DNA from 4 places in the Thermobifida sp. genome. Region 1 is predicted to be linked to each of the others. Evidence: riboswitches for the same ligand, from Rfam matches in the RefSeq annotation. Region 1 holds a riboswitch; each other region holds the start of a gene.
The links. A riboswitch is a leader RNA that binds a small molecule or an ion and turns the genes downstream of it on or off. The one in region 1 is predicted to bind cobalamin.
Positions count from the first base shown of each region.

Region 1 (5,508 bases):
CGCGGAAAGCCTGGACCTCGGGGACAGCGAACTCGACGAAGCCTACGAGCAGGCCCGCGAAGAGCTCGCCGCCGCGGAGGCCCGCCTGGCTGAGCTGCGCGACGCAGAACGGAACGCGGAGCGGGAACGTGCCGCCTTGGAGGCCCGGCGGGACGCCCTGCAGATGGGGCTGGAGCGCCGGGACGGTGCTGCCGCCCTCCTCACCGCGGACGGGGACGCGCTCGGCCTGATCGGCGCCCTCACCTCCCTCATCGACGTGGCCGCGGGCGACGAGAGCGCGATCGCCGCGGCGTTGGGCGCGGCCGCGGACGCAGTGGTCGTCGGCACGCACGACGCCGCCCGCAGCGCCCTGGACCTCCTCAAACAGCGTGACGCCGGCCGAGCCGGGATCGTGGTCGCCGACAGCGCTGAGGTCCAGCCGCGGGAGCAGTGGCCCGACCCGCCCGCGGGCGCCCGCTACGCGGTGGACTCCGTCACCGTCCCCCCGCGGCTCCGCTCCGCCGTCACTGCGCTGCTCGCCGATACCGTGCTGGTCCCCGACATGGCGACGGCTGCCCGTGTCATCGCGGAACGTCCCGCCCTGCGCGCTGTCACCCCGGAAGGGGACGTGTTCACTTCCGCGTTTGTGCACGGCGGCGCCGCCACCGGGCCCAGTCAACTGGAAGTGCGCGCTGCCATCGACGAAACAGCCAGCCAGTTGGCCGCGGCCGAGGAGGTCTGCAAGCGGATCACCGAGGACCTCGGTGACGCCCAGCTCGAACGGGAGCGGGCGGCGGCAGCCGTGGACGCGATCACCGCCCGCCGCCGGGAGGTGGACCGGCGCCGCAGCGAGATTGCGCAGCGCGTGGGCCGTCTCGGCGCTCAAGTCCGCTCAGCCACCCAGGAAGCCGAACGGTACACCGCTGCCGTGGAGAAGGCCGTCCGTGAACGCGAAGCCACCCGGGCAGCCCTTGCGGAACTCGAGGAACGGGTCGCCCAGGCGGAGAGCGAACCCGTGGACGAAAGCGAGCCGGACACGGCCCGCCGTGACCAGTGGGCCGCGGAAGCCGCTCGGCTGCGGTCCGTGGAAATGGAGGCGCGCCTGGCCGTGCGCACCGCTGAAGAGCGGGTCCGCGCGATCACTGGGCGGGCAGAAGGGCTCCTGCGGGCCGCAGCCGCGGAACGCCGGGCCCGGGAGGAGGCGGCCCGTCGCCGACAGCGCCGCGCCGCCCAAGCCAAGGTCGCCCAGGCGGTCGCGGAAGGCGCCTCCCAGGCGCTGGCACGGATCACCGTCTCCCTCGCCGAAGCCGACGGGGAGCGTCGGCTCGCCGAGGAGCAGCGCGACGCCCGGGAAGCCGAACTCAAAACGGTTCGGGTGCGGATCCGGGAACTTTCCACGGAACTGGAGAAGCTGCGCTCCGCCGTGCACAGCGGGGAGATGGCCCGCGCCGAGCGCCGCCTGCGGCTGGAACAGTTGGAGACGCGCGCCCGTGAAGAGTGGGGCATGGAAGTGGAGACGCTCGTGGCCGAGTACGGCCCGCACGTGCCCGTGCCCCCGCCCCCCGGCACCCCGGAGGACGAGGCTGTCCCGGTGCCGTATGTGCGCGCAGTGCAGGAGAAGCGCGCGAAGACCGCGGAACGCCAGCTCAACCAGCTCGGCAAGATCAACCCGCTGGCGTTGGAAGAGTTCGCTGCCCTGGAGGAGCGGCACAACTTCCTCAACGCCCAGTTGGAGGACTTGAAGAAGACCCGCCGCGACCTGATGACCGTGGTCAAAGAGGTCGACGACCGGGTTCAGGAGATCTTCTCCGCCGCCTACGCCGACGTGGCACGGGAGTTCTCCCGCGTCTTCGCGCGCCTCTTCCCCGGAGGGGAGGGGCGGCTCGTCCTCACCGACCCCGACGACATGCTCACCACCGGGGTCGAAGTGGAGGCCCGCCCGCCCGGGAAGAAGGTGAAGCGCCTCTCCCTGCTCTCCGGTGGGGAGCGGTCACTGACCGCGGTCGCTTTCCTCGTCGCGATCTTCAAAGCCCGGCCGTCCCCGTTCTACGTGATGGACGAGGTGGAGGCCGCGCTGGACGACATCAACCTGCAGCGGCTGCTCGTGGTCTTCGAAGAGCTGCGGGCCACGTCCCAGCTCATCGTCATCACCCACCAGAAGCGCACCATGGAGATCGCTGACGCCCTGTACGGCGTGACGATGCAGGGCGACGGGATCTCCCAGGTGATCAGCCAGAAGCTGGAGCGGAAAGCGAGCTGACCTGGCCTGCATTGCTTCGGGGCGACAGCGAGGAGACCACGGCAGACTCCAGGGGAAAGCCCTTTTTGCCCTTTTGGTCCACCCTTCCTGGCGGACAAGATCAGCGGCGGCCTAAGATGGCCTGGTCGCGTCGTACTACGGCGGAAACGCACAGGTACGAGGCGATGGCACCACGTAAGCGAAGTCCGGTCTGAAACCGGCGCTGTCCCCGCAACTGTGACACTCCGCTCCCGCCCCGGCGGGAACGGAGTGGAGCCAGGTCGCCTTGCGTGGTCGCCGACGTTCACTGTTCTCGTGGGAAGAGCGGTCCGTCATTGCTGCGGGCTCTATTCCCCTGACGTGTGCCTAAGGAGCCCCAAGTGCGTGTTGCACGTCGCTTCACCGCGCTGTCGCTTCCTCTCCTGCTTGCCCTCGCCGCCTGCGGCTCCCCCGCTGAAGAACCCGCCGCGGACCAGTCGTCCAGCACAGGAGAGTTCCCCGTGACCGTCGCCGACGCGCGCGGTGACGTCACCATCGAAGAAAAGCCCACCCGCATCATCTCGCTGTCCCCGTCCCTGACCGAGATCCTGTTCGAGGTGGGCGCCGGCGACCAGGTCGTCGCCGTCGACGAATACTCCAACTACCCGCCGGAAGCCCCCACCACCGACCTGTCCGGGTTCACCCCCAACGTGGAGGCGATCGCCGACTACGAACCCGATTTGGTGGTGCTCTCCGGCGACAGCAGCGACATCACCGAACAGTTGGAGAAGCTCCACATCCCGGTCCTGCTGCTGCCCGCCGCCGAGAAACTGGAAGACACCTTCGCCCAGATGGAACTGCTGGGCGAAGCCACCGGCAACGCCGACGAAGGCATCGCCGCAGCCGAAGAACTGCGGGAACGCATGGACGCCATCGTCGCGGAGGTCGTCGACGACGGCGCAGCCGGGCTGAGCTACTACCACGAGATCGACGCCCAACTGTACTCGGTGACCTCCGACACCTTCATCGGGCAGATCTACGACCTGTTCGGCCTGGTCAACATCGCCGACGAAGCAGAAGACCCCGCGGGCGGCTACCCGCAACTGTCCGCGGAGTTCATCGTCGAACAAGACCCCGACCTCATCTTCGTCTCCTACCCGGGCGGCGTGGACGACGTCCTGGGCCGTCCCGCGTTCGCCACGGTGACCGCGGTGCAGCAGAAGAACGTGGTCGAAGTGGACGCCGACATCTCCTCCCGGTGGGGGCCGCGGGTCGCCGACTTCGTCGAGGAAGTGGCTGAGGCCATCGAAACGGCGCGCAGCGAATGATCAGTGAGCCCTTCCGAGCTGGCCCCCAGGCAGGGCTTCGGATGGGCGTCGGACGCCGGGACCTACTCGGCCCGCTCTGGCTCGGGGTGGGGCTGGTCGCCCTGTGCAGCGCGATGGTCCTGGGGATCAGCGCGGGCGCGGCCTCCCTCACCCCGGCCGAGATCGTCCGGGAGTTCCTGAGCCGCATCCCGTTCCTCGACGTGGAGTCCACGCTCAACGACCGGCAGCGGGCCGTGCTCGACCAACTGCGGGTGCCCCGGGTCGTCCTCGGTGCCCTGGTGGGCGGGCTGCTGGCCAGCGCCGGCGCCGCCTATCAGGGAGTGTTCCGTAACCCGCTGGCCGACCCCTACCTGCTGGGCGCGGCCAGCGGGGCCGGGCTAGGCGCGACCCTGGTCATCGTGGGCGGCGGATTCCTGCCGAGCGGGCCGCAGCTCATCCCGGTCGCCGCGTTCCTCGGGGCCCTGGTCGGGGTGATGTCCGCCTACCTGCTGGGACGCACGGCAGGGGGCGGCGGCACGGCATCCCTGCTGCTCGCCGGGGTCGCAGTGTCGTCCTTCCTCACCGCCACCCAGACGTTCATCCAGCAGGCGCGGATCGACGAGCTGCGGCGCGTCTACGCCTGGATGCTCGGCGGTCTGGGATACAGCGGCTGGGAAGGCCTGGGGCTGGTCGTGCCGTATGCGGCCGTGGCCATAGCGGTCCTGCTCGGCAGCGGATTCCTCCTCGACCTGCTCGCCCTCGGCGACGAGAAAGCCGTCAGCCTGGGAGTGCGGCCCGGCCTCGTCCGGATTGTCGTGATCTTCGCGGCGTCCCTGGCCACCGCCTCAGCCGTCGCGGTCAGCGGCCTGATCGGCTTCGTGGGCCTCGTCGTCCCGCACATCGTGCGCCGCCTGGCCGGCCCCGGCTACCGGCGCATCCTCCCAGTGTCGCTGCTGTTCGGCGGAGCCTTCCTCGTCGTCGCGGACATCGCGGCCCGCACCCTGCTCGCCCCGGCCGAGCTTCCCCTCGGCGTGGTGACCGCGTTCGTCGGCGCCCCCTTCTTCGTGCTCGTCCTGCGCGCCACCCGGTCGCGGGCCAGGTAGCTGCCCCGCAGCACCGCGAAGACGCCACGACGAGGGGATACCGGCACATGACCCGCGGTCTGGAAGACTGAAGGCGCTATGGACTACACGATTGTTGTCATCGCGATCGCCATCGTGGCACTGGTGGCGGTCGGGGGCGCGCTGCTGATCGTTCCGCGCCGCCGGGTGGGGAAAGCGGAGCAGAAACCCGAACTCGACCAGCCGGAAGGCCGTTCGGGTGCGGGGGCCACCGCGGTGCTCGAACCGGAAGAGACCGAGGGGGCCACCGCGGTCGCCGAACCCGAAGCCCCTCCGGTGCCGGCACCTCCCCCGGCACCGGAGATCGAACTCCCGCCGCCCTCGGCCGGGCGGATGGTGCGGCTGCGCGCCCGTCTCGCCAAGTCGCAGAACGTCTTCGGCCGCGGCCTGCTGAACCTGCTGGCCAGCGACAAACTGGACGAGGACACCTGGGAGGAGATCGAGGACACCCTCATCACCGCCGACGTCGGTGTCACCTCGGCCACGCAGATCACCGAAGGGCTGCGCACCCGGGTGCGTGTGCTCGGCACCCGCAGTGTCGACGAAGTCCGTGCCCTGCTGCGAGAAGAACTGCTCGCCCACATCAACCCGAAGCTGGACCGTACCGTCCGCACCAAAGGGCCGGGGGAGCGTCCCGCCGTGATCATGGTGGTGGGCGTGAACGGGGTCGGTAAGACCACCACCGCGGGCAAACTGGCTCGGGTCGTGATCGGCGACGGCGGCAGCGTCGTCCTGGGCGCTGCGGACACGTTCCGGGCAGCCGCCGCAGACCAGTTGCAGACCTGGGGAGAGCGCGTCGGCGCAACCGTGGTGCGCAAACACGAAGGCGCGGACCCGGCCAGCGTGGCCTTCGACGCGGTCTCTCAAGGCATCGAGCAGGGGG
Region 1 covers NZ_PITY01000020.1:275,736-281,243, reverse strand. Annotated here, with positions in the region: gene smc (chromosome segregation protein SMC) at 1-2,239, shown strand, start outside; cobalamin riboswitch at 2,382-2,522, shown strand; gene CW348_RS06290 (ABC transporter substrate-binding protein) at 2,599-3,525, shown strand; gene CW348_RS06285 (iron ABC transporter permease) at 3,567-4,607, shown strand; gene ftsY (signal recognition particle-docking protein FtsY) at 4,686-5,508, shown strand, end outside.

Region 2 (5,508 bases), 410 kb from region 1:
GAAGCCACGATCGCGCTCAGCATGTCGTGGTGGCGGCGCATGCGAGCGGTCGTGCTGCCCCAAGCGTGGGCGCAGATGCTGCCCACCTTCGGCAACCTCGTCATCGAACTGATGAAAGCCACCGCCATCGTGTCGCTCATCGGCGTCAGCGACCTGACCCGGGTCGCCCAAGAGCAGCGGGCCTCCACCGGGGAGACGGTCGCGGCCTTCACCGGCGCCCTCATCGCCTACTTCCTCATCGCCCAGCTGCTGATCGTGGGAATGCGGCTCCTGGAACGCCGCGCCAACCGGCGGCTGGGACGGCCCGTCGCCACCGGCTTCCTCGCCCTGCTGCGGCCCCCGCCCGCGACCGCGACAGGAGGTGGCCGGCGATGACCTGGGACTGGGAGTTCACCGGGCGGATCATCCCCGACCTGCTCAACGGCCTCGCTGTCACCGTGCAAGCCACGGTGCTGGGCTACACCCTGGCGCTCGTCCTCGGCCTCGCGGTGGCCCTGGTACGCCGCATCCCCGTGATCGGGACCGCGGTGTTCGCGGTCATGGAGTTCATCCGCTGCACCCCGCTGCTCGTGCAACTGGTCTTCGTGTTCTCCCTGGCCCCGAACACGCTGTCGGCGTTCACCATCGGCGTGGCAGTGCTGGGCGTGCACTATGCCGCCTACACCGCGGAGGTGTACCGGTCGGGCATCGAAGCCGTGCCCGCAGGCCAGTGGGAAGCCTGCCGGGCGTTGAGCCTGCCCCTGCACCGCACGTGGGGCGCGGTCATCCTCCCGCAGGCGATCCGCCGCGTCATCCCTCCGCTCGGCAACTACCTGATCGCCATGTTCAAAGACACGCCGCTGCTGTTCGCGATCACCGTCGGCGAACTGATGTACCAGGCGTCGCAGATCGGCGGCGTGTACTTCCGCTACCTGGAGGCCATGACCCTCGTGGGTCTGTTCTTCCTCCTGGTGAGCGTGCCTTCAGCCATCCTCATCCGACAACTGGAGCGACGCTATGCCGCAGTCTGACCCCCGCACCAGCACCGGCACGCACGAACCGCTCATCCGCTTCGACCAAGTCGTCAAACGGTTCGGCTCGCTCACCGTGCTCGACCGGTTGGACTTCACGGTCGACGCCGGCGAGCGGGTCACCTTGATCGGCCCCAGCGGGTCCGGGAAAACCACGATCCTGCGCCTGCTGATGACCTTGGAACAGGTCACCTCCGGGGTTATCTGGGTCGGCGGGGAGCCGCTCAGCCACCGGTACAAAGGCGGCCGCCTGGTCCGCGCCACCGACAAACACCAGCGCCGGGTACGCAAGCAGATCGGCATGGTGTTCCAGCAGTTCAACCTGTTCCCGAACATGACCGTGCGGGAGAACGTTACCGAAGGCCCTGTCCACAGCCTGGGGATTCCGCGGGAGGAAGCCGACCAGCGGGCCAAGGAACTGCTGGACATGGTGGACCTCGCCGACAAGATCGACGCCCACCCCGCCCACCTGTCCGGCGGACAGCAGCAGCGGGTCGCGATCGCCCGGGCCCTGGCCATGCAGCCGAAGATCCTGCTGCTTGACGAGGTCACCTCTGCCCTCGATCCCGAACTCGTCACCGGGGTCCTCGACGTGCTCCGCACAGTCGCTGAGACCACGGACATCACCATGCTGCTGGTCACCCATGAGATGCAGTTCGCCCGGGACGTCTCGCACCGGGTACTCATGTTCGACCACGGCCGTATCGTCGAGGAAGGCCCGCCGGAACAGATCTTCGGCGACCCGAAAGAAGAACGCACCAAAGCCTTTCTCCACGCCGTCCTCGACTGACCGGTCAGGCGGGTCCCGGAGTGAGATAGCCAGCCCAGTGCAGAAAGCACGCGGACTCCCGATAGCCCCGGGACCCTCTACTGTTGGGGGAAACCGTCGTCACCACCGTCCTGCGCCGGGACCGGTCCCGGCGCAGGACCAAAGTGGCGCCACGCAAAACACGGTGATAACTCCAGGGGGTCCCGGCTGCGCTAGCCACGGCACGGAAATCAACCGCGCCTAGTGGATCCAAACACTCACCGCATGCGCCGCCCCCGCACCTGCGAGGCACCCGGTCCTGCGCCCGCCCGGGAGCGAAGTGCCCAGCCAGATCGCGCTGCGGGGCCGGCCATGTTGACCGCTATCGTTGGGAATATGCCCGCTGCTGATGTGGTGATTCTTGGTATCCCGCCGATATTAGTTACCTGCTCGGCGCCCTCAAGCATTTTTTGATGTGATGCACTACCCCCTGCTTGGGAGACTTCGGTGGCTACCTTATGCGCTTTATACGCATGGCCATAACGACACCACTGGGCGGGATTGGCACCAGAAACTCTTGCTAAGGACATGTCCTGACGTCGGTATCTGTCACCAGCTGCCGTGGCAGGGGAATCCCACAAGCGGACCGGTCAGTTTGCGCAATACGCGTCTGGGTACACTCCCCCCGACTAAAAGCAAAAAGAGCGTCGGGTGCAGGCAATCCGGTCAAAGTCCGGAGCGGTCGCGCCACTGTAGACGGGCTCAAGCCCGTGAGCCAGAAAACTCACCCGGCGTAGTGGTCTCTGTAGGACGCGTCATCCTGTAAGGAGGACCATGTCGGCCGTCCATGCCCCTTATGTTGAGGCAGAGCTGGGGCCCATCCCGCTCGCACTCACCGCTACAGCGGTAACCCTTCTTGCTCTTCTCGTTCTCTACCTGGTCGGTTTCGACCAAGGAGCTGTCTCGCGTACAGGAATGTTCCTGCACGAGCTGATGCACGACGGCCGACACCTCATGGGGGTGCCGTGTCACTGACCTCCGCTACCCCCTCTGCTTCGGTCCGTCCGCTGCGGGGAACCTATCTGCGATTGCTTGTCCGCGGGCTGTTGGCCGGGCTACTGGCCGGCCTGGCCGCGGGCGTGGTCGCTTTCTTCCTCGGTGAACCCCACATCGAGGCGGCTATCGCTTTGGAAGAGCACGCTTCCCACGACCATGGCGCGCACGGGGGACACTCCCACGGAGACGATGCCCTAGTCAGCCGTACCGGGCAGCAGGTGGGGTTGTTCCTCGCCACCGGGTTTGCCGGCATGTCCCTAGGGGTGCTCTACGCCTCGGTGCTCTACGCGGTCCGGCGCCACAGCCGGCTTAGCGGACCGGCACTGGCGTTGGTCGCCGCTGGCCTGGGATGGGCAGCCATCGCTGCGGTGCCCTTCGTCAAGTACCCGGCCAACCCGCCTGCCGTAGGTGTCCCCGAGACAATCGACCAGCGCACCCTACTTTGGGTAGCCGCGGTGCTCCTCGGGCTCGTCGCGGTTACGGCGGCCGTTGCCCTCGCACGCGCACTGCCAGCAGAGACATCGCTGACCTCACGGATTGTGGCCTCCCTCGCCGTGTTCCTCGCGGTGGTCTGCGTCGGCTACCTCGCTCTTCCCCACATCAACGACGTCGGCGAAGACTTTCCAGCAACCCTGCTGTGGGAGTTCCGCATGGCCTCACTCGCCACCCAAGCCAGTCTTTGGCTGGTGCTAGGACTGGCCTTCGCCTGGTTGACCGAACGGTTTGACCGCCGCTTCGCGGCGCAAACAGTGGGAGTCCGATGAGCAAGGCGCAGGGGCTGCTGGTGGCCGGGACCTCCTCGGATGCAGGAAAATCCCTGGTCACCAGCGCCCTGTGCCGGGCCTTGGCCCGGCACGGGATCAAAGTAGCGCCGTTTAAGGCGCAGAACATGTCGAACAATTCCATGGTGGTCCCCGGGCCCGATGGCACAGGAGCCGAGATCAGCCGCGCCCAGTGGGTGCAGGCGCTCGCCGCGCGCGCCGAACCCGAGACCGCCATGAACCCGGTACTCCTCAAACCCAGCAGCGATCGCGGGAGCCACGTCGTGCTGCGGGGCCGTCCGTTCGGCCGCTTAGCCGCAGGCGAGTTTGCGGGCACGCGTGCAGTGCTCGCCGAGGCTGCGTACGCCGCTCTCGCAGAGCTGCGTTCCCGCTACGACGTGGTGGTCTGCGAGGGCGCGGGCGGCGTCGCAGAGATCAACCTGCGTGCCCACGACTACATCAACATGGGACTTGCCCGCGCCGCCGACCTGCCTGTCATCGTGATCGGCGACATCAACCGGGGCGGGGTCTTCGCGTCGCTGTACGGGTCGCTCGCCTTACTCGATCCCGCTGACCAGGCACTCGTTGCCGGGTTTGTGATCAACAAGTTTCGGGGGGATCCTTCGCTGCTGGATCCGGCGCTGAAAACCCTGGAAGACCTCACCGGTCGACCCGTTCTCGGCGTCCTGCCGTGGCAGCAGAACCTGTGGCTGGAATCCGAGGATTCGCTAGCGCTTACCGCACGCGAGGACGGTAGTGCGGGCACACCCGTGTTGCGGGTCGCTGTCGTACGGCTGCCCCGGATCGGCAACACCACCGACGTTGACGCCCTGGGCGTGGAACCAGGACTGCGCGTCGACTTCGTTACCAGCCCTCGCCTGCTAGCCTCCGCCGACATCGTCGTGCTCCCCGATACGCGGGCCGTGCTCACCGACCTGGAGTGGCTGCGGTCCCGCGGTTTGGCCGACGCGATCGCCAACCACGCCCGCCACGGCGGCACGGTACTGGGCATCGGTGGCGGCTTCCAGATGCTGGGCCGCACGATTGTCGACGCCGAGGGGGTGGAAGGACCGGCCGGGCGCACCGTTGCTGGGTTGAGCCTGCTGGACCTGGAGACGGTTTTCACCCGAAACCAGACGCTGAACTACTCTTCCGGCACCTGGCAGGGCATACCGGTCGGCGGATACCAGAGCCACTACAGCCGCATCCAGACCGGTGATGGCGAGGCGTTTCCCGGCGGGCTCCGCAACGGCTCCGTATTCGGCACGATGTGGCACGGCAGCCTAGAACACGACGCGTTCCGCGGTGCGTGGCTGGCTGCCGCGGCCGAGAATGCGGGATACGACGGCAGCGAATACGGACAGGTGTGCTTCGCTGAGGTCCGTGACGCCTACCTTGACCGGCTCGGCGACCTCGCGGAAGAACACCTCGACATGGATGCTGTGCTGCGGTTGATCACTGAAGGCGCGCCAAAGCTGCCGACCGTGCGGGGAGAACTGCGGTGAAAGTGCTCATCCTCGGCGGAACAGCCGAGGCGAGAGCCCTTGCTGAGGCGTTCGTCGCCGCGGGGATACCGGTACTGTCTTCCCTCGCCGGGCGGGTCAGCCACCCCAGGCTGCCCGCCGGTGAGGTACGCATCGGTGGTTTCGGGGGAGCCGCAGGACTCGCCGGATTCCTTCGCAGTAACGGGATCACGCGGGTCGTGGACGCTACCCATCCCTTCGCTATACGGGTGTCCACTAACGCGGCCGAGGCGTGCACCCAGGCCGGTGTGCCGCTGCTGCGTCTCGTGCGCCCCGGGTGGGAAAACGAACCTGCGGCGTCCCGCTGGATATGGGTGGACGACCACGACGAGGCAGCCTGGCAGGCCGCGAGACTAGGGCGCCGTGTCTTGCTCACCACGGGACGGCAGACCCTGCACCACTTCATTGGG
Region 2 covers NZ_PITY01000020.1:688,370-693,877, reverse strand. Annotated here, with positions in the region: gene ehuC (ectoine/hydroxyectoine ABC transporter permease subunit EhuC) at 1-375, shown strand, start outside; gene ehuD (ectoine/hydroxyectoine ABC transporter permease subunit EhuD) at 372-1,010, shown strand; gene ehuA (ectoine/hydroxyectoine ABC transporter ATP-binding protein EhuA) at 997-1,800, shown strand; cobalamin riboswitch at 2,414-2,565, shown strand; gene CW348_RS08070 (CbtB-domain containing protein) at 2,593-2,793, shown strand; gene CW348_RS08065 (CbtA family protein) at 2,784-3,578, shown strand; gene CW348_RS08060 (cobyric acid synthase) at 3,575-5,080, shown strand; gene CW348_RS08055 (cobalt-precorrin-6A reductase) at 5,077-5,508, shown strand, end outside.
Region 2: it holds a riboswitch for cobalamin, as region 1 does, so the genes downstream of both, CW348_RS08070 (CbtB-domain containing protein) here and CW348_RS06290 (ABC transporter substrate-binding protein) in region 1, are expected to answer to the same signal.

Region 3 (5,508 bases), 400 kb from region 1:
GATCAGCTGGAGCAGGCCTGCCCCGTAGGCACCGGGGGCGGAACCGAAGATGCGCCGCAGCGCGCGTTCACGGTCACCGTGTTCCGCGAGGTCGCTGCGGACGTGAGCCCGCACGTAGTTAGCGTCGTCCGGTTCGTCGAGTTCCGCCACCATGCGGACGGCGTCGTCGAGCATGGCGACCGCGTGAGGGAAGGCGTCTCGGAAGAACCCGGAGATGCGGACGGTGACGTCGATGCGTGGGCGTCCCAACTCGGGCAGCGGGATGACGCTCAGCTCCCGCACCCGGCGGGACACCTCGTCCCATTCGGGGCGCACCCCGAGGAGAGCGAGCACCTCAGCGATGTCGTCTCCAGAGGTACGCATAGCTGAGGTTCCCCATACTGATAGCCCCACCGAACGCGGATACTCGCCGGTTTCGGCGCGGTAGCGTTCAATAAGCGCGTCAGCCAATGCTTTCCCGGTCTCGTAGGCGAGCTGGCTCGGGATGGCCCGGGGGTCGACGGTGTAAAAGTTGCGGCCGGTGGGCAGTACGTTAACCAGGCCACGCAGCGGCGATCCCGACGGTCCGGCGGGAACGAAGCCGCCGTTGAGGGCATGGAGTACCGCGGTGATTTCTTGACGGGTGTCTGCGAGCCGTGGAATGACGTGCTCGGCCGCAAACCGGAGCACCCGGACCACGTCCGGAGCGGTCTCGCCGAGCCGGTCCGCCACGACCTGTGCCTGTTCCGGATCCCAGCCGGCTTCCTCCATGGCCTCGACCAGGGCGCGGGCCCGGGCTTCGACGGCGTCAACCTCCGCCCGGTTTCCGGTGTCTCCCGCCAGGCCGAGAGCACGGCGCAGTCCAGGCACAGCACCGGCCTGCCCACCCCACACTTGGACAGCACGCAGGATGGCCAGCACCAGGTTGACGCGGGCCTCGCCGACAGGCGCCCCACCTAGCACGTGCAGTCCGTCGCGGATTTGAGAGTCTTTGACTTCGCACAGCCAGCCGTCGACGTGCAGCAGGAAGTCGTCGAATTCCGCGTCATGCGGCCGCTCGGACAGCCCCAGGTCACGGTCGAGTTTGGCGGCCTGGATGAGAGTCCAGATCTGCGCCCGGATCGCGGGAAGCTTCGCCGGATCCATCGCGGCGATGTTGGCGTGCTCGTCGAGGAGCTGCTCCAGCCGGGCGATGTCGCCGTAAGACTCGGCGCGTGCCATCGGGGGCACAAGATGGTCGATGATCGTCGCGTGGGCCCGCCGCTTAGCCTGCGCCCCTTCACCCGGGTCGTTGACGAGGAAGGGGTAGATGAGCGGCACCGCGCCGAGTGCGGCATCGGTGGCGCACGCCGCGGACAGTGCGGCGTTCTTGCCGGGCAGCCACTCCAGGGAGCCGTGTTTGCCGAGGTGGACGATGGCGTGGGCGCCGAAGCCGCATTCCAGCCACCGGTATGCGGCGAGGTAGTGGTGGGACGGCGGCAGGTCGGGGTCGTGGTAGATCGCCACCGGGTTCTCTCCGAAACCACGCGGCGGCTGGATCATGAGCACCACGTTGCCTGCCTGGAGGGTAGCGAGCACGATGTCGCCGTTGTCGACGAAAAGCGTGCCGGGCGGCTCTCCCCAGTGCTCGTTCACCGCGTCAATCAGTTCACCGGGCAGGTCGGCGATCCACTCCCGGTAGCGTTCGGCCGGGATGCGCACCGGATTTCCCGCTAACTGTTCGGCGGTCAGCCACTCCTCGTCCTGTCCACCGGCTTCGATGAGGGCGTGGATGAGGGTGTTACCCGCTTCGGTCTCGTCCGCCAGGTCCACACCGGGAAACCCGTCTCCCAGGTCGTATCCGGCGTCCCGCATGGCCCGCAGCAACCGCACCGCGGAGACGGGGGTGTCCAGGCCCACGGCGTTGCCGACTCGGGAATGCTTGGTGGGGTAGGCCGACAGCACGATCGCGACCCGGCGCTGGGCGGGTGGGATGTGCCGCAGCCGGGCATGAGCGACGGCGATGTCGGCTACTCGGCGGCACCGTTCCGCATCGGTGACGTAGTGGGGCAGTCCTTCGTCGTCGAACTCCTTGAAGGAGAACGGCACGGTGATGATGCGCCCGTCGAATTCGGGGACGGCGATCTGGGATGCAGAGTCGAGGGGGGACGTCCCCTCGTCGGAAGCCTTCCACTGATCACGCCCCCACGTCAGGCAGAGCGCCTGCAGGATCGGAATGTCGAGTCGCGCTAGTTCACCAACGTCCCACGCCTCGTCGTCGCCTCCAGCACTGGCTGTGGCCGGGCGGGTTCCTCCCGCGGCGAGCACGGTGACGACCAGCGCATCCAGGGTGCCGAGCTCCGCGAGGAGTTCCGGGGATGCGCTGCGCAGCGACGTGCAGTAGATGGGGACGGCGACCGCTTCGCCGGTAGCGTCGACCGCGTCAGCCAGGTCGTGGACGAAACGAGTATTCCCGCTGGCCTGGTGGGCGCGGTAGTAGAGGATGCCAATCCTCGGCAGCCCGTCCCGGTCCGCCTGTGGTGGCGTGGACCGCTCAAGCAGGCCCCATTCGGGCAGTTCTGTCGGCGGATCAAAACTCCCACCGGTCAGCAGCACGGTGCTGCTGAGGAAGGCATGCAGCGCAGCGAGGTTGTCGGGCCCCCCGTGGGCCAGATAGCGGTGGGCTTCAGCAGCGATCCCGACGGGTACGGTGGAATGGCTCATCAGCTCCGCGTCCGGGGTCTGCTCTCCGCCCAGCACCACAACGGGGACGCCATGGGTTAAAACCTGGTCGAGGCCCTCCTGCCACGAGCGCGCAGACCCCAGAATGCGCACAATTACCAGGTCAGCGCCGTGAAGCAGGGCGTGGAGCGAACCGGGATCTGTTCCGGTGACGTCGAGACGCGACGGGTTGCCCCAGACGTAGTTTGCGCCGCTGGCACGTGCCGACAGCAGGTCGGTGTCCGAGGTGGAAAGCAGTGCTATGCGAGGCATCGGCGACCTCTCCCAGCCCCAACAATCGAGGGAGTCGGTGGACCCGCGGCGGGCGGTACAGGACGCGGCACAGCATCAGCCATGGTCATGGTCTCCAAACCCTCGTGGACATGACGCGTCGTGGCCGGTCTCCTGGCTGACGAGTCACCGCCGCCGAGCTGACCTTCCCAGGCTGGTGCCCGGTGGCCGCGGGGTGGTTTCCCCAAGCAAAGCTCGACGACTCCTCGATCACAGTGGCGAGGGCCGCGCCGGTCTTGCACCGGTCTTCCCGTTCACCACGACGCGACCACCATAGCGCAGGGCAAGAAAGCGTATGCAACCATGTTCCGGTGTTCTGTCTACAGCCACCTGACCGCTGCCCCGGCGTGCTGCGTCCCCATTTCGCAGCCGACGGCGCTCTGCTGCGTATTCGTATTCCCGGGGGGCATATTAGCCGTCGCGGGATAGCCACGCTTAGCCAGATCACCGCAAAATTCGGCGACGGTAATCTCCATTTAACTTCACGTGGAAACGTGCAAATCAGAGGGATTCCCGTCACAGATGATCAACAGATTCCCAACGAATTACCTCATATTGTGGCAGCATCCGGATTCCTGCCTTCATCTACCCATGATCGGGTACGCAATATTGTCGCTTCTCCCCTTTCCGGAATAATCGGTGGCAGAATGGATGTTCGCCCCCTCGTCTCCGCTCTAGACCGGGCACTGTGCACTGATCCACGACTGGCAGAGCTGCCCGGACGGTTCCTTTTCGGTCTTGATGACGGCCGCGGCGATCTCGCTGGAATGCCTATCGACTTAGGAATTTACGCGATCGACGAACGGTCGGCACAAATACGTGTCGGCACCTTTTCAGGGCCTGTGATTTCATCTACAGAAATCGTTGATATAATCCTTGATCTCGCTCACCGTTTTCTCGATATAAGCGAGGGAAAATGGAATGTCGTTCAGCTACCAAAAAAAGGACGAGAACTACTCAACAACGTCGAGTTTTCCAATTTTTTACGCCATACAAAAAGCGGCGATCGCTGGAGCGTTGAACGGTTTCGAAGAAACATCCTTCACGGAATTATCACCATTTCCACCGCTGAATCCGCTGTGGCGGGTTCAGTGCCGCTAGGCGTTCTCACCCCGCCCATGCAGCGGGCTCTCTTGGATGCAGCGGAGCACAGCGACAGCACGATCATCCTCACCCCGTGGCGGGGAGTGATCGTCACCCCTGTCCCCACCGACCAGGCCAGCAACGTCGCAGCTTTGCTCCAGGAAGCCGGGCTGGTCCTCGACCCGGCATCGCCGTGGAGCCGGATCAGCGCCTGCATCGGCTCCCCCGGCTGTGCTCGCAGCCGTGGCGACACCCGGTCTCAAGCCGTCAAGCTCGTCCGCCGCCTATCCTCCCCCGACACATCCGACGACGGATCCCCCTACCACATCGCCGGGTGCGAACGCGCCTGCGGTGCCCCGCACACCCCGCACACCCTCGTCCTTCTCGGGAGCAGCACGTGACACCGCATTCCGACAGGCCCACCCCGCTCTCCCCGCCGCCTCGGCGCTACACCTACGAGACCGACAGCGCAACCATCTACGCGCACTCCTTCGCCACCATCCGGGCCGAAGCCGACCTGTCCGGGCTCCCCACGGACGCCGAAAAGATTGCGGTCCGCATGATCCACGCCTGCGGCCAAACCGACCTCGCCCGTGACCTGGTCATCCACCCCAACCTGGTGCCCGCGGCCCGAGACGCGCTGCGCGGCGGGGCCCCCATCCTCACCGACGCACGCATGGTGGCGTCCGGGGTGACCCGTTCCCGGCTCCCCGCCGACAACGAGGTGCTGTGTCTGCTCAACGACCCTCGTGTTCCCCAACTCGCCACGGCGTGGGGGACGACGCGCTCCGCGGCCGCGGTGTCGCTGTGGACGGACCGCTTGGCAGGCGCAGTCATCGCGATCGGCAACGCCCCCACCGCCCTATTCCACCTGCTAGAGCTGATCGACTCCGGCGCGCCCCGACCAGCCGCGATCATCGGCGTGCCCGTCGGGTTCATCGGCGCGGCCGAATCCAAAGAAGCCCTCATGTCCCACCCCGCAGGCATCCCCTACCTGGTGGTACGTGGCCGCCGCGGAGGCTCGGCGCTAGCCGCGTCCGCGGTCAACGCTCTCGCGCAGGAGGAGGAATGAGCAGCACCCCCGGCCGCCTGTACGGCGTCGGCCTAGGTCCTGGAGACCCGGAATTCATCACCCGCAAAGCAGCCCGACTGATTGCCGAAGCCGACGTCATCGCCTACTACTCAGGGACACACGGCCGCTCTATCGCCCGATCTATTGCCGCAGATGTGATCCCGGAGGGAGTGATCGAGGAGAAACTCGTCTACCCGGTGACGACCGGAACCACGGACCATCCGGGCGGCTACGAGGGCGCCATCACCGAGTTCTACGACGCGTCCGCCCAACGGCTCGCCGCCCACCTGTCACAAGGGCGGGACGTCGTGGTGCTGTGTGAGGGCGACCCGCTGTTCTACGGCTCGTACATGTACCTGCACGACCGGCTGGCCTCCCGGTTT
Region 3 covers NZ_PITY01000020.1:674,588-680,095, forward strand. Annotated here, with positions in the region: gene cobN (cobaltochelatase subunit CobN) at 1-2,952, opposite strand, end outside; cobalamin riboswitch at 3,057-3,258, opposite strand; gene CW348_RS15930 (nitrite/sulfite reductase) at 3,318-4,454, shown strand; gene CW348_RS08020 (precorrin-8X methylmutase) at 4,451-5,125, shown strand; gene CW348_RS08025 (precorrin-2 C(20)-methyltransferase) at 5,122-5,508, shown strand, end outside.
Region 3: it holds a riboswitch for cobalamin, as region 1 does, so the genes downstream of both, cobN (cobaltochelatase subunit CobN) here and CW348_RS06290 (ABC transporter substrate-binding protein) in region 1, are expected to answer to the same signal.

Region 4 (5,508 bases), 410 kb from region 1:
GACGCTCACGCAGCGTCGACACCACGTCGTTGACGTCGACCCAGCCCCAGGTGATCGGATACGTGAACTCGTCGAGTATGTAAAGGTCGTGCCGTTGCTCGGCGAGGCGGCGCTTGATCTCGGCCCACCCCTCTGCGGCAGCGGCCGCGTGGTCGGCTTCCGTGCCCGGCTTGCGCGACCACGACCACCCTGACCCCATTTTGTGCCACTCGATGGGGCCTCCCACCCCTTGCGCACGGTGTACTGCGGCAAGCGTGTCGAATGCGGTCTGCTCCCCAACCCGCCACTTCGCGGACTTCACGAACTGGAACACCGCGATCCGCCACCCCTGGTTCCACCCGCGCAAGGCCAGGCCGAACGCTGCAGTGGACTTTCCCTTGCCGTCACCGGTGTGCACGATGAGCAGCGGACGGTAGCGGCGCTGGCGGGTGGTGAGTCCGTCGTCGGGGATGAACGATGGTTGTCCTTGAGGCATCAAGCCGCCCTCGTGGTTGCTCCGGCTACTGCTGACGTGATGGCTTCGGCGCTGACCTCGCCAACGTGGACGTACTCGGCACCCATGCGGCGGGCGAGCGCAGCGGCCAACCCCATCCGGAACCGTCCCGTCTCCGAGTCGATGACCAGCGCGGAGACCCCTTCGCGGGCCAGGTGGTCGGCGGCGTGCAACGAGCGCTCCACTGCCTTAGGGCCGGCAGTGGCCCGGCCGTCGGTGACGACCACGAGCAGGGCGCGGCGATCCGGGTCGCGTAACCGTTCGCGGCGCAGTGTCTCCGCGGCCTTCAATAGGCCCTCAGCTAGTGGGGTACGGCCTCCGGCAGGCAACTCCCGCAAGCGGGCTGCTGCTACGTCCACTGATCCGGTGGGTGGAAGTGTGAGCGTAGCCTCATGGTTTCGGAACGTGATCAACCCCACTCGGTCCCGTCTGCGGTAGGCGTCCAGCAGCAGTGCGAGAACAGCTGTCTTCACCTGGGACATGCGCCGCCGGGCAGCCATAGAACCGGAAGCGTCCACGCAGAGCAGCACCAGGTTGGATTCCTTGCCTTCACAGAGGGACCTGCGTAGATCACTGAGGGCAATAGAAAGCCGTGTGGTGTCCGGGGAAGAACGAGATGTCGCGTGCCGCAGCGCGGCTGTCCGAACCGTGGCGGCCAAGTGGATCGGCCCAGTTCCCCGGCCCGCGGGAACGTCGCCGACGGTGCGCCCCGATGTTGTGATAGCTCGTGAACGGCGGCCTAGCGTGCCTTTCCCCGTGCCAGCGACCGTGAAAAGCCGAGGGCGGTACGGTTCCTCGGGTGCTGTGACCGACACCGGGGCCGGAGCATCCGGCCGGGGATCGTCGTTGGACGAGGTGGGGGATCCGAGGCCGCTGGCGGGAGGGTCAGGAGTGGAGCCGGCGGTGGGCGGCGGAGTATCAGAACCGCTGTCCGATGGTGGACCGCCTGGCCCTCCGGAACCGTCCGGCCCAGGGTCCGGATCGTGATCTTCGCCGAGGATCTCGTCCAGCAGGCCCTCATCCATGCCGGGACTGTCGAAGGGGGTCCGCCTCCGTCGGTGCGGTAAGGCAAGGCGGGCGGCAGCGCGCACATCGGCTCGGGTGACGTCGGTGCGGCCACACCACGCGGCGTGGGCCACCGCGGCCCGGGCACACACTAGGTCGGCACGCATACCGTCCACATCGAACGCGGCGCACACCTCGGCGATAGCCAACAGTGCCTCCTGGCCGAGCACCACCTTGGGCAGCCGGAGACGTGCGTCCGCGATACGTTCCGCCAGTTGCTGCTCGGCAGTGGCGTAGGCGGAGGTGAAACCGGCGGGGTCGGCGTCGAAGGCGAGACGTCGACGGATGATCTCCGCCCGCACGGCCGGATCGCGGGGTGCTGCAACCTCCACGGACAAGCCAAACCGGTCCAACAGCTGGGGCCGTAGCTCCCCTTCCTCCGGGTTCATCGTTCCCACAAGGGTGAACCGGGCGGCGTGGCTGAGCGAGACACCGTCACGTTCCACGGTGGCCCGCCCCATCGCTGCCGCATCGAGGAGCAGGTCCACCAGGTGGTCGTGGAGTAGGTTGACTTCGTCGACGTAGAGGATGCCGCGGTTGGCACGGGCCAACAGTCCGGGCTCGTATTCGACACCGCTGCCCGACAGGGCTTTTTCCAGGTGTAGGGAGCCCACGACCCGGTCCTCGCCCGCGCCTACAGGAAGCTCCACGAGACGCACTGGGCGGGTCGCGGAAGCAACTGAAGGGGGATGCGGTCCGTCTGGACAGTCAGGGTCGGGGGCGGCAGGGTCGCAGGAAAACCGGCAGTCGGTGACTACGGTGATCGGGGGCAGCAGAGCTGCCTGCGCGCGTACCGCGGTTGATTTTGCGGTTCCCTTCTCGCCGCGGATAAGGACGCCCCCGATGTCAGGGCTGATACCGGTCAGAATGAGGGCCAGCACCAGGTCGTCCGAACCGACGATGGCGCTGAACGGATAGACGTGCACACGCTCCTCCACAGGCTCCCGCTGGGGGATCGGCAAAAACGGCAGCCATGCCGAGGCCGGTCTTCGGACTTCCTGATCAACACCGTCCGATCGCCTTCCCAGACTGCCGTCCAGTGGCTGCGCGATGCGCGTGATCGGCGGCTCCCAGGTCACCGCAGCGGGCCTGTGCCGGATTCGCACCGGCTTCCCGATTATCCCCGTGGATTGGGGCACCTCGGCGGTTCCGCCGTCGCCGAGTCTAGCCAGCGGCGGTCCGGGTGCCCAGAGCGCTGGGAGACTTCCCCGATCCGTGTTAAGGTGGCCCGCCATGAAGACACCGGTCACTGTCGTCGGCATAGGCGCTGATGGCTGGGAAGGGTTGCCGCCGGCGTCCCGCGACGCTATCCGCGAAGCCCAGGTACTCCTCGGCGGTACTCGACATTTGGCTTTGGTGCCCGACACGGGAGCGGTACGCGAACCGTGGCCGTCCCCGTTGCTGAGCGGTCTTCCAATGCTCCTGGACCGGTACCGTGACCGCCGTGTCGTCGTGCTGGCTTCCGGGGACCCCCTCCTGTCGGGGATCGGCACCACCCTGGTGCGACTGCTCGGCGCAGACCGGGTGCGGGTGCTGCCCGCGGTGAGCTCGGTCGCCCTGGCCCGGGCACGGATGGGGTGGAGCGCGGAGTCTGTGGATGTGGTGACGCTCGTGGGACGCGACGTCGACGCGGTGCGCCGCTACCTCACCCCCGGGCGGCGGCTGGTGGTGCTCTCCTCGGATGGGACGACGCCTGCCGCGGTCGCAGCCCGGCTGGTCGAACACGGCCTTGGCGATAGCCGCATGACGGTCCTGTCCGACCTGGGGAGCAGCAGAGAGGAACGGATCGAAGCCACCGCGGCCGAGTGGCGGGGCCGGGACGCGCCGCCGTTGAACGTGGTGTGCGTGGCGGTCACCGGAAACGGTGGGTACCCGCTTACCCCCGGGCTGCCGGATGAGGCGTTCGACCACGACGGGCAGCTCACCAAACGAGAGATACGGATTGCCGCGGTCTGTGCGCTCCGCCCCCAACCCCAGGCCCTGCTGTGGGATGTGGGAGCGGGAGCAGGGTCGGTGGCCGTGGAATGGCTGCGCGCCGACCCGCGGTGCCGGGCTGTTGCGATTGAGCGGCACCCCGAACGGGTGCACCGGATCACGCGTAACGCTGCCCGGCTTGGTGTGCCCTCCCTGCGCGTGGTCCACGGTAGTGCGCCTGACGCGCTGAGCGGACTGGAGCCACCCGATGCGGTGTTCGTCGGTGGTGGGGCTACCGACCCGTCCGTGCTGGACCGGTGCTGGGCGGCCCTGCGGCCCGGGGGCCGCATCGTAGTGCACGCCGTGACTTTGGAGACGGAAGCAGTCTTGGTGGAACGGTGGCGGCGCCACGGCGGAGAGTTGACACGCCTCTCGGTGGAACGGGCTGCCCCCCTGGGGTCGTTCACGGGATGGCGTCCGGCCCGTCCGGTTGTCCAGTGGGCCGCGACCAAAACAGATCAGGGAAGAGAGACATGACGGTTCATTTCGTGGGTGCTGGCCCCGGCGCAGCTGACCTGCTGACGCTACGCGCGGTCGAACTGCTGCGCACCACTCCTGTCTGCTTGTATGCGGGTACCTATATCGACGCTGAGATCCTGGCCCACTGCCCTGACGACGCGGAACTAGTGGACACCCAGCACCTCGACCTGGACCAGATCATCGCCCACCTGGTCGACGCGGACCGGCGCGGTTTGGACGCGGTCCGGCTCTGCTCTGGAGACCCGTCGCTTTATAGCGCGCTAACCGAGCAGACACGAAGGCTTGACGAGGCAGGGGTGGCGTGGGACGTCACCCCTGGGGTGCCCGCCTATGCGGCGGCCGCGGCCCTGCTCGGCACCGAGTTGACGGTTCCGGAGGTGGCGCAGACGGTGGTGCTTACCCGCACCCGGGCACGCTCCACGAAAATGCCGGAATCGGAGGCGTTGGAGAACGTCGCGAAGATCCACGGGACTCTCGTCTTGCACTTGGCGATCCGACACATCCGGGTTCTTGCCGAGCAGCTGGTCCCCGAATACGGGGCTGATTGTCCTGTGGCGGTCGTCGCTCACGCGACCCGACCCAACGAACTCGTGCTCCGCGGCACCCTCACCGATATCGCCGACCACGTGGAGGCGGCAGGGCTGCGCCATACCGCGGTCATCCTGGTGGGGCGGGCGCTGGCCAGCCGCGAGTGGGATGTGTCGGAGATCGTCTGCTCGCACTTGTACGACCCGGCCCGTGAGCGGAACCGCGAGGCGAGCTAAATCCCCTGGCAGCGGATGTGGGGAAACCGGGACGTCCGTGAGCGAACCGCAGTTGGGGCGGGAAACGGGTAGAGCAGGCCGTGGGCGGCTAGGACCTGCCGAGAGGGTGTGGGCGGGTGTACCCGGCCGCGCAGTGCCGCCCTGTGCGGCGCGCGCACCGCACCCCGCCAGCCGCGGCACGGCCACGAGAGTTCCCCGCTGCAGCGCAGGGGTGTTTCCCGCCGCGTGCTTGCCCGGAAGCGGGATTTGCGTGAGCTATTCCGCCACAAACCGCGGTGTCCACACCGCTCCCGCAGCCGTCACGGAGGTGCTGGAGGAGCCCACGATGAGCAGGCACCGCATGTCGATGCCTTCCGGGTCGAGCTTTCCCAGCGTGGTGACCTCCACCGACTCGCCCTCGCGGCCCACGTCACGGCCGACCACCACCGGGGTGTTGTCCCGCCGGTGTCGCAACAGGACGTCGCGGGCTCGCGCCACCTGGGTGCGCCGGGAACGGGACGCAGGGTTGTAGATCGCCAGCACTAAGTCGGCGCGGGCTGCCGCCTCCAACCGGGCTTCGATCACCTCCCACGGTTTGAGCCGGTCGGACAGGCTCAGCACCGCAAAATCCCCGCCAATGGGCGCGCCCGCTCGTGCCGCCACTGCTTGCACCGCGGTCAGCCCTGGCAGTACCCGCACAGGAACGTCCGCGTAGCGGGGATCCTGGGCCGCTTCGAAGACCGCCGAGGCCAT
Region 4 covers NZ_PITY01000020.1:680,768-686,275, reverse strand. Annotated here, with positions in the region: gene cobO (cob(I)yrinic acid a,c-diamide adenosyltransferase) at 1-475, opposite strand, end outside; gene CW348_RS08040 (VWA domain-containing protein) at 475-2,484, opposite strand; cobalamin riboswitch at 2,521-2,716, opposite strand; gene CW348_RS08035 (bifunctional cobalt-precorrin-7 (C(5))-methyltransferase/cobalt-precorrin-6B (C(15))-methyltransferase) at 2,792-4,009, shown strand; gene CW348_RS08030 (cobalt-precorrin-4/precorrin-4 C(11)-methyltransferase) at 4,006-4,776, shown strand; gene CW348_RS08025 (precorrin-2 C(20)-methyltransferase) at 5,032-5,508, opposite strand, start outside.
Region 4: it holds a riboswitch for cobalamin, as region 1 does, so the genes downstream of both, CW348_RS08040 (VWA domain-containing protein) here and CW348_RS06290 (ABC transporter substrate-binding protein) in region 1, are expected to answer to the same signal.